Regions from separate parts of the Faecalibacterium intestinale genome, predicted to be linked through region 1. Evidence: predicted binding sites of a transcription regulator. Region 1 holds the regulator's gene; each other region holds the start of a gene.
What was found. The regulator HrcA, encoded in region 1, represses chaperone genes, less so after heat shock. The targets are predictions, from matches to a motif close to TGTTAGCACTCNNNNNNNNNGAGTGCTAACA.
Positions count from the first base shown of each region.

Region 2: the regulator HrcA is predicted to act here: its motif matches at 1,271-1,301, upstream of clpB (ATP-dependent chaperone ClpB).
Region 3: the regulator HrcA is predicted to act here: its motif matches at 1,321-1,351, upstream of WMO20_RS13250 (Hsp20/alpha crystallin family protein).
Region 4: the regulator HrcA is predicted to act here: its motif matches at 1,259-1,289, upstream of htpG (molecular chaperone HtpG).

Region 1 is NZ_JBBMEN010000018.1:24,435-26,635, reverse strand. Features, by position in the region: gene dnaK (molecular chaperone DnaK) at 1-3, opposite strand, end outside; gene WMO20_RS11045 (nucleotide exchange factor GrpE) at 105-722, opposite strand; gene hrcA (heat-inducible transcriptional repressor HrcA) at 719-1,792, opposite strand.
Region 2 is NZ_JBBMEN010000003.1:180,866-183,066, reverse strand. Features, by position in the region: gene WMO20_RS04145 (hybrid sensor histidine kinase/response regulator) at 1-937, shown strand, start outside; gene clpB (ATP-dependent chaperone ClpB) at 1,459-2,201, shown strand, end outside.
Region 3 is NZ_JBBMEN010000031.1:7,945-10,145, reverse strand. Features, by position in the region: gene WMO20_RS13260 (vWA domain-containing protein) at 1-433, shown strand, start outside; gene WMO20_RS13255 (ADP-ribosylglycohydrolase family protein) at 448-1,251, shown strand; gene WMO20_RS13250 (Hsp20/alpha crystallin family protein) at 1,485-1,949, shown strand; gene WMO20_RS13245 (alcohol dehydrogenase) at 2,187-2,201, shown strand, end outside.
Region 4 is NZ_JBBMEN010000001.1:266,838-269,038, forward strand. Features, by position in the region: gene WMO20_RS01250 (alpha/beta hydrolase) at 1-574, opposite strand, end outside; gene WMO20_RS01255 (C-GCAxxG-C-C family protein) at 575-1,066, opposite strand; gene htpG (molecular chaperone HtpG) at 1,349-2,201, shown strand, end outside.

The sequences.
Region 1 (2,201 bases):
CATAATGAAGTCTCCTCTCGAAAGAACAAATCTTGTTTATATGATGCTTATGATGATGTCAAGCGGATGTTATTGCAAACTCCCTTGCGGGAGGTTCGGCTTATTTATTCGGCCACCACAACGGTTGCATGGCGGATGATCTTGTCACCCAGCTTGTAACCCTTCTGGAAAACGGTGACCACCGTGCCGCTCTCCTGCCCGTCCGGGGCGGGGATCTGCTGCACAGCATTCATAAAGTTGGGGTCAAAGGGCTTGCCCAGCACCTCGATCTCCTCCACATGGAGGGCTTCCAGTGCCTTTGCCGCCTTATCCAGCGTCATGACCACGCCCTTTTTGTAGTTCTCATCGGTGGTGGGGGCGTTGGCTGCCATATCCAGCGTATCCAGAATGGGGATGATCTTTTCCACTGCGTGGGAAACACCGTCGCCAAACTTCTGGTCGGCCTCGCGGGTGGAGCGCTTGCGGTAGTTGTCGTACTCGGCAGCCATGCGCAGCAGCTGATCCTTGGCCTGTGCGGCGTTCTTTTCCGCTGCATCCAGCTTAGCCTTAACGGCTTCCATCTCCCGGGCCTTCTTGTTGAACCAGCCGCCGTCCTTCTTCTTGTCCTCTTCGGCGGCAGCTTCGGCAGCAGCCTGTTCGGGCGCTGCGGCAGCGGTCTTTTCCTCGGGGGCAGTTTCCGGCTGCTCGGTCTCGGGCACCGTGTTCTTTGCTTCTTCGCTCATTCCAGATCCTCCTTATAGATCACAGTCCGCCGTGGTACGGCAGCCTGCGGGGTGTCTTTTCGTTTACCGCTCATGCCCTCGCCCAGCTGGTCTGCAAACTCGTGCAACAGGGGCATCAGCTTCTGGAAGGGCATCCGGGTGGGGCCGATCAGGGCAATGGAGCCCCACAGCCCGCCGCCTACCAGATACCGGTCGCTCACGATGCACAGCCCGGGGATCTGCGGTTCCAGATCCTCGCCCAGCAGCACGCTTTCGCTGCGGTTTTCCGGGGGTGCGATCAGGCTTGCGGCCTGTTCCTCGTCGTTCAGCAGGGTAAGGATATCACCCACCCTGCCGTCCAGCTGCGGCCAGTCCAGCAGGTACTGCTCGCCGCCCAGAAATACGTGGGGCTTTACGCTGTCCTGCAAAATTGCGGCTGCGGCGCTGACCACCGGCACAAGCTCCGGTGCGATCTGGCTGCACAGCTCGCTGAGCATCCGGGTGGAAAGATCCACCGGTGCCACAAAGGTAAGGTTGCGGTTGAGCAGCGCCGCAAGGGCGGCTGCATTTTCCCGGGAAAGCCCGGTGCGTACCCGCGCCACCCGGGTGCGGACGTAACCGGCGGTGGTCACAGCCAGCACAGCGGCTGCGCTGCGGCCCACCTGCACCACCTCGTAATGGGCGATGCACAGATCCTCGGCGCAGGGGGTGCTGACGGCGGCGGTGCAGCCGCTGATGGCGGCCAGCGCCTTGGCAGCGCCCTGTGCCAGCTTTTCCGGCTCGTGGTCAAGGCTGGCGAACACCGCATCCACCCGGGCGCGGGTAACGCGGTCCAGCGGCTGATCGTCGGTAAGCAGATTATCCAGATAATACCGGTAGCCCTTGGCGCTGGGCACACGCCCTGCGCTGGTGTGGGGCTGCTCCAGCAAGCCCAGCTTTGTCAGCGCCGCCATCTCGTTGCGCAGCGTTGCGCTGGACACTGCCATATCAAAGTAGTTTGCCAGCACGCTGCTGCCCACCGGCTCGCCCTCAAGGCCATACAGCGCCACGATCGCCTGCAAGACCCGTTGCTTGCGTGCATCCATCGTCATAGCGCCTGCCTCCTTTTTGTATCGCTTTTGTTTGTTTAGCACTCCTTGTTCCTGAGTGCTAAGACCATTATAATCGTTTTTGCCCTGCTGTCAAGCCCTTTGCAAAAATGTTTATAAAGATTCATAATTCTGTCATAAAGGGGGGTGTGAACTCCCTCAGTCAAAGCCTGCGGCTTTGCCAGCTCCCTCTGGGAGGGAGCCTCTGGCGCGCCCGCAAGCTTTGCACTTTAGCCGGAAACTGTACCGCTATGCCAAAGACCCCATCCCAGAGGGGGCTGGCATCGCGCAGCGATGACTGGGGGAGTTTGTTTCCCACGACCCCAACCCGTGAAAATGGGGTACAGAAACGCCCGCAGGCGTTTCTGTACCCCGAAATATAAAATGTTTTCCGCTGATGATGGCCAGAGCG
Region 2 (2,201 bases), on a different contig from region 1:
CACCAAGAATATCGTAGACCTGATGGGCGGCACCATCACCCTTGAAAGCGAGCCGGGCAAGGGGAGCGAGTTCATCGTGAACCTCTGCTTCCCCCTCAGCGGGCAGAAGGCGGAGATCAAGCAGCTGCCCCAGCTGGAAGGGCTGCGGGCGCTGGTGGCAGATGACGACACCAACACCTGCCTGAGCGTCAGCACCATGCTTTCCAAGATCGGGATGCGCCCGGAGTGGACCATCTCCGGCAAGGAAGCGGTCATCCGCACCAAGTACGCCGTGGAGCAGGGCGATGCTTTCAGCGTGTATATCATCGACTGGCTCATCCCGGATATGAACGGCATCGAGATCGTGCGGCAGATCCGCAAGGTCATCGGGGACAGCTGCCCCATCATCATCCTGACCGCCTACGACTGGGCGGATATCGAGGAAGAAGCGCGCGCCGCCGGTGTGACCGCCTTCTGCGAAAAGCCGCTGTTCCTCTCGGAGCTGCGCAAGGTGCTGGCAGAACCCTTCCGGGTGCAGCCGGAGCAGACGACCGCCCCGCAGCCCAAGGCAAGCTTTGACGGCAAGCACCTGCTGCTGGTGGAGGATAACGCCCTGAACCGGGAGATCGCCATAGAGATCTTAAAGGAAGCGGGCTTCCTTGTGGACACCGCCGAGGACGGCGTTGAAGCGGTGGAAAAGATGGAGCAGTCCGCGCCCGGGCAGTACGATCTGATCCTGATGGACATCCAGATGCCCCGCATGGACGGCTACGAAGCCACCCGGCGCATTCGCGCCCTGCCCGACCCCCGCAAGGCGGGCATCCCCATTTTTGCCATGACTGCCAACGCTTTTGAGGAGGATAAGCAGAACGCCTTGAATGCGGGCATGAACGGCCACATCGCAAAGCCGCTGGATATCCCGCACCTGCTGAAGGTGCTGGAAGAAGCGCTGAAATAAGACGGAAAAGGGCAGCGGGCTCGCCCTCTCCGTCTGCTCACTTTGTTCGCATCCACCTCTCCCAAAGGGAGAGGCCTTGGCAAAGAGATGAAGTTTGCGTGGACTGCCAAGGGCTCCCACTTTGGGGGAGCTGGCATCGCGCAGCGATGACTGAGAGGGCGAGGACGCTAAAAATAAAGCATCGGCAACCAATTCGCTGAGTTTCTGAAATTCAGCGGCGAAGGCTGCCGGTGCTTTTTTGTTTTATCCCGCTGGGCAGAAAAGCATGGGTTTGCGTCTATTTTGCAAACTTTTTGTGAACCCTATTGACAAAGCAGGTGGACAGGAGTATATTTTTAGCAGTCGAGCAGATAGAGTGCTAAAAACAAAACGAACTGCCCCGCGGGAGGTGTGCAAGACCATGAAGAAGAATATCGATACAATCAACGCAAGGCTCTGCCGCCGCCGGGCACGGAGCTGTTAGCACAGAGCTTATCCGTCCGCTAAAATAAACCTTCCGGTATGAATGGAGGCTTGACTTTATGAATACCAATCAATATACCCAAAAGACCCTTGAGGCTTTGCAGGCCGCCCAGCAGCTGGCTGTGGAGTACCAGCACAACGCGCTGGAGCCCGCCCACCTGCTGCACGCACTGGCTGCGCAGGAAAACGGCCTGATCCCTCAGCTGCTGCAAAAGCTGAACGTTGACCCCGGCAGCTTTGCCGCCGCCGTGGCGGAAAAGCTGTCCGCGCTGCCCCGGGTGTCCGGCTCCGGCCGTGACCCCGATAAGGTCTATATCTCGCAGGCCACCGATAAGGTGCTCAGCGCCGCCGCCCGCGAAGCCAAGGCCATGAAGGACGACTTCATCAGTGTGGAGCACCTGTTCCTTGGTCTGCTGGACGAGCAGGACCAGACCACCAGTGAGCTGTTCCGCGCCTTTAACCTGAAAAAGGACGCCTTTTTACAGCAGCTTACCGCCGTGCGCGGCAACCAGCGGGTGACCACCGATAACCCGGAGGACACCTACAACGCCTTGCAGAAGTACGGTCAGGATCTGGTGGAGCTTGCCCGCAAGCAGAAGCTGGATCCCGTCATTGGCCGTGATCAGGAAATCCGCAATGTGATCCGTATCCTGTCCCGTAAGACCAAAAACAACCCCTGCCTGATCGGCGAGCCCGGCGTTGGTAAAACCGCCATCGCCGAGGGTCTGGCGCAGCGTATCGTGCGCGGCGATGTGCCCGAAAACCTGAAAGACCGCACCGTGTTCAGTCTGGACATGGGCGC
Region 3 (2,201 bases), on a different contig from region 1:
CCGGGGCTGCACGGCGCTGCTGGATGCCATTGGTTACGGCGTGGAAAAGATGGTGAATATCCAGCGCCATCTGCCGGAGGACGAGCGTGCCGAAAAGGTCATCTTTGTCATCACCACCGACGGACTGGAAAACGCCAGCAAACGGTTTGGCTACGAGAAGATCCGCCGGATGATCGAGCGGGAAAAAGAACGGTACGGCTGGGAATTTCTGTTCCTCGGTGCCAACATGGACGCCGTGAAGGAAGCTGCCCGCTTCGGCATCTCGTCCGACCGGGCTGTGCGGTTTGAGAATGACGCACAGGGCGTGGCGGTCAACTACCATGTGGTTAGCGAGACAGTCTCCCGGATGCGGGAAGCACCCTGCTGCGCGTCCATCGGTGCGGAGTGGAAAGAACGAATCGAAGCTGATTTCCAGAAGCGGCATCATAGGTAAGGGAGGAAACAGCCATGTTAGGAGCAATCTTGGGTGACATCGTGGGCAGTCCCTATGAATTTGACCACAACAATTACAAGCACAAGGATTTTCCGTTGCTGAGCGAGAAATCGCACTTCACCGATGATACGGTCATGACCGTTGCGGTGGCAGTTGGTCTGATTGACGGAAAGGGTCTGCCGGAGAGAACATTTTGTGCAGTGCAGCATGAAATGCGGTTCTGGGGCCGTGAATATCCCCATGCCGGTTACGGCGGGATGTTCCGCCGGTGGCTGCACGCAGAAAATCCGAATCCCTATGGCAGTTTCGGTAACGGCTCGGCTATGCGGGTGTCGGCAGCGGGCTGGCTGTTCGATACGCTGGACAAAACGCTGGAAATGGCAAAAGTGACCGCTGAAGTCACCCACAACCACCCGGAGGGCATCAAAGGCGCGCAGGCCACGGCGGCAGTGATTTTTCTGGCCCGTACCGGCCACAGCAAGCCGGAAATCAAACAATATGTGGAGCAGACCTTCGGTTATGACTTGAACCGTACCTGCGATGAAATTCGGCCGACCTATCATCATGTGGAGACCTGTCAGGAAACTGTGCCGGAAGCAATCATTGCTTTTCTGGAAAGCGTCAGTTTTGAGGATGCACTTCGCAATGCGGTCTCTCTGGGCGGCGACAGCGACACCCTTGCCTGCATCACCGGCGGCATTGCCGAAGCTTTTTACGGGATGCCGCAGGAACTGCGGGACGAGACTTTGAAACGTCTGCCGGAGGATATCCGGGAAGGATATGAACTGTTGTGCTTCATGATTGCCAAGATGATATAAAATGCGATGATACGACTGAATTTTGAAAAGATTGCATAGGATTTTATAAAAGTATTATTCTTTTATGAATTTTAGCACTCTACGCTTGACAGTGCTAAAAAATCGTGTTATAACAGTGGCGTGCTCAGGAGGAAGGGCAAAAGGAGAGCCGCTAGGCTCCCCGGAAAGCCTTTCTGAGTGGACGCTTCAGATTTTTTGCCCCGACCCGAACGCCGGGATTGGAGGAATGATTTATGCTTATGCCGACTGTTTTCCATGAAAACCTGTTCGATGATTTCTTCGATCCGTTCTGGAATGACGCTGCACTGGAACGTATGATGAACCGTGAGGCTCGTGATACCTTTGGTAAGCGCGGTGCAAACATGATGAAGACCGATGTCAAACAGACGGACAACGGCTACGAAGTAGCGGTTGATCTGCCGGGCTGCAAGAAGGAAGACGTTCAGATGGATCTGAACGACGGCTACCTGACCATTCAGGCAGTGCGCAGCCACAGCAACGACGAAAAGGATAAGAAGGGCCGCTATCTGCGGCGCGAATCCTTCTCCGGCACCTGCGCACGCAGTTTCTACGTGGGCGATGTGAAGAAGGAAGACATCCACGCAAAGTTCGAGGATGGCGTCCTGCACGTCGAGCTGCCTGCTCCTCAGCAGACGAAGGCTTTGCCTGAGAACCCGAACCTGATCGAGATCGAGTAAAACGCCGGTCGTGTGCGCCAAAGCACAACGCACATAAGATGCCCCCGGAGAGCCGCAACAAGCCCTCCGGGGGCATTTTTGTTTCGCTATCTTTTCCGCAAGGGAAAACCATGGTATACTGAGAACAGCAACTCAGAATTTATGGAGGTACCTCACTATATCCTGTGAGCCGGGTGAGCGGCTGACTTTTGCGGTATACTCCGTTCGGAAAGATCAAAGCGCATGGAGGTAAAAAGCATGCTGACCTATACC
Region 4 (2,201 bases), on a different contig from region 1:
CGTCCTCCATGGTATGCCAGACGAACACCGGCGGTGTGGCGGGGGTAATCTTATCCTCCAGTGTAAAGCGCTGGTGGACGGCAATATCCTGCGTACCGGTCAGCTGCACAAAGCTGCCCCGGTGGGCGTATTCCCCGGCGGTGACCACCGGGTATGCCAGCAGCAGGGCGTTGGGGCGCGGCTGGTCTGCCATGCCGGGGATCTCCCACACCGCACCGGACAGTGCCAGATGCCCGCCGGCAGAAAAGCCGCACAAAGCGATCTGATCCGGCAAAATATTCCACTGTTCTGCGTGCTGCCGCACAAGGCCGATGGCCTGTGCCAGCTGCCGCATGGGCAGCGCATCCCGGGCGCTCTCCCCTACTGCGTAGTGCAGCACCGCCGTGTGATACCCGGCCGCCGCAAATTGCAGCGCCACGGGGTCGCCCTCTCGGGGGCTGACGTGGGTATAGCCGCCGCCGGGCACCACCAATACCAGCGGGCGCTGCCGGAAATGCGGCATGGCCTCCACGCTCTCCCGCAGGTAGAGCGTCAGCGTACCGCCGCCGGTCAGTTCCAGTTGTTCAAGCTGCATTTACGCATCCTCCTTATAAAAGCCGTGCCGCCCCTCCGGGTGGGCTGCGATAAATTCTGCGCATAGGTCTGCACAAATGCGGCACAGCTCCGGGCAGGGGCGCTTTTTATAGTATTCCGCGGTGCGTTCCTCTGCCGCTGTGCCCCCGGCAGGGGCAGCACCCGCCTTTGCCAGCAATTCCCGGCAGATGATGCTGCCGCCGCCGTTGCGGGTGCGGTACTGCTCTGCCGCCTGCTGCACCAGTGCGTACATCCGGGATTTATCCTTGGGGTCGGCTGGGTCGGCATAGACCATGCTCAGCACGGTCACCACGCCGCAGAACGCCCCGCACACCTCCCGCATCCGGCCAATACCCGCGCCAAAGCCTGCGGAAAGGCGCAGCGCTGTTTCCTCGGTCAGGCCAAGCTGGGGTGCAAACGCCGCCACCACGCTCTGACTGCAATTATAGCCCTTTAAGAACCATGCGTAGGCGGCATCGCCCTGTTTTGACATTTTCTCACATCCTTCCGGCATACTCGCTCCATTATAGCACAGTCTGCGCAAAAGTGGGAAAGCTTTTCCGAAAAAATTTCGTCCTTCATATAAGAAACGATCCGGGCGCGCCGTTTCGTGCACCGGGGCAGCAAATCTTTTACTTTTTTAACTTTTTATGAAAAGCCTTGATTTTCCCTGCAAGTCGTTGTATATTAGCACTCAGAAGTTATGAGTGCTAAGCATCCCGGCAGTTTACCGGGTACAGCGCACCAAATTATGTGATAAAAGAGGTTTTGTATTATGGCCAAGAAAGAATTTCAGGCAGAGAGCAAAAAACTGATGGACATGATGATCAACTCCATCTATACCAATAAAGAGATCTTCCTGCGGGAACTGATCTCCAATGCTTCGGACGCCATTGATAAGCTGTACTATAAGAGCCTGACCGACACCTCCGTGGGCATGAACAAGGGCGATTTTCGCATCCTCATCACCCGCGATAAGGAAAACCGCATCCTGACCGTGGAGGATAACGGCATCGGTATGACCAAGGAAGAGCTGGAGCAGAATCTGGGCACCATCGCACACTCCGGTTCTCTGGATTTCAAAAAGGACAACAAGGACGAAAACATCGATATCATCGGTCAGTTCGGCGTGGGCTTCTACTCTGCCTTTATGGTGGCCGATAAGCTGACCGTCATCTCCAAGGCTTACGGCTCGGACGAGGCTTGGCAGTGGGAGTCCTCCGGTGTGGACGGCTACGAGATGACCCCCGCCCAGAAGGATACCGTGGGCACCCAGATCATTCTGCACATCAAGCCGGATACCGACACTGAGAAATACGACAACTTTCTGGACGAATACGGCATCGTGGCTATCGTGAAGAAGTACAGCGACTATGTGCGCTACCCCATCCAGATGGAGCGCGAAAAGAGCCGTCAGAAGCCGGAACCGGATCCCAAGCCTGAGGACTACAAGCCCGAGTGGGAGACCTACACCGAGTTGGAGACCCTGAACAGCATGATCCCCATCTGGAAGAAGCAGAAGAGCGAAGTGACCGACGAGGAGTACAACAGCTTCTATAAGGATAAGTTCGGCGATTACGCCGATCCCGCCCGGGTCATCGTGAGCCGCACCGAGGGCACTGCCAACT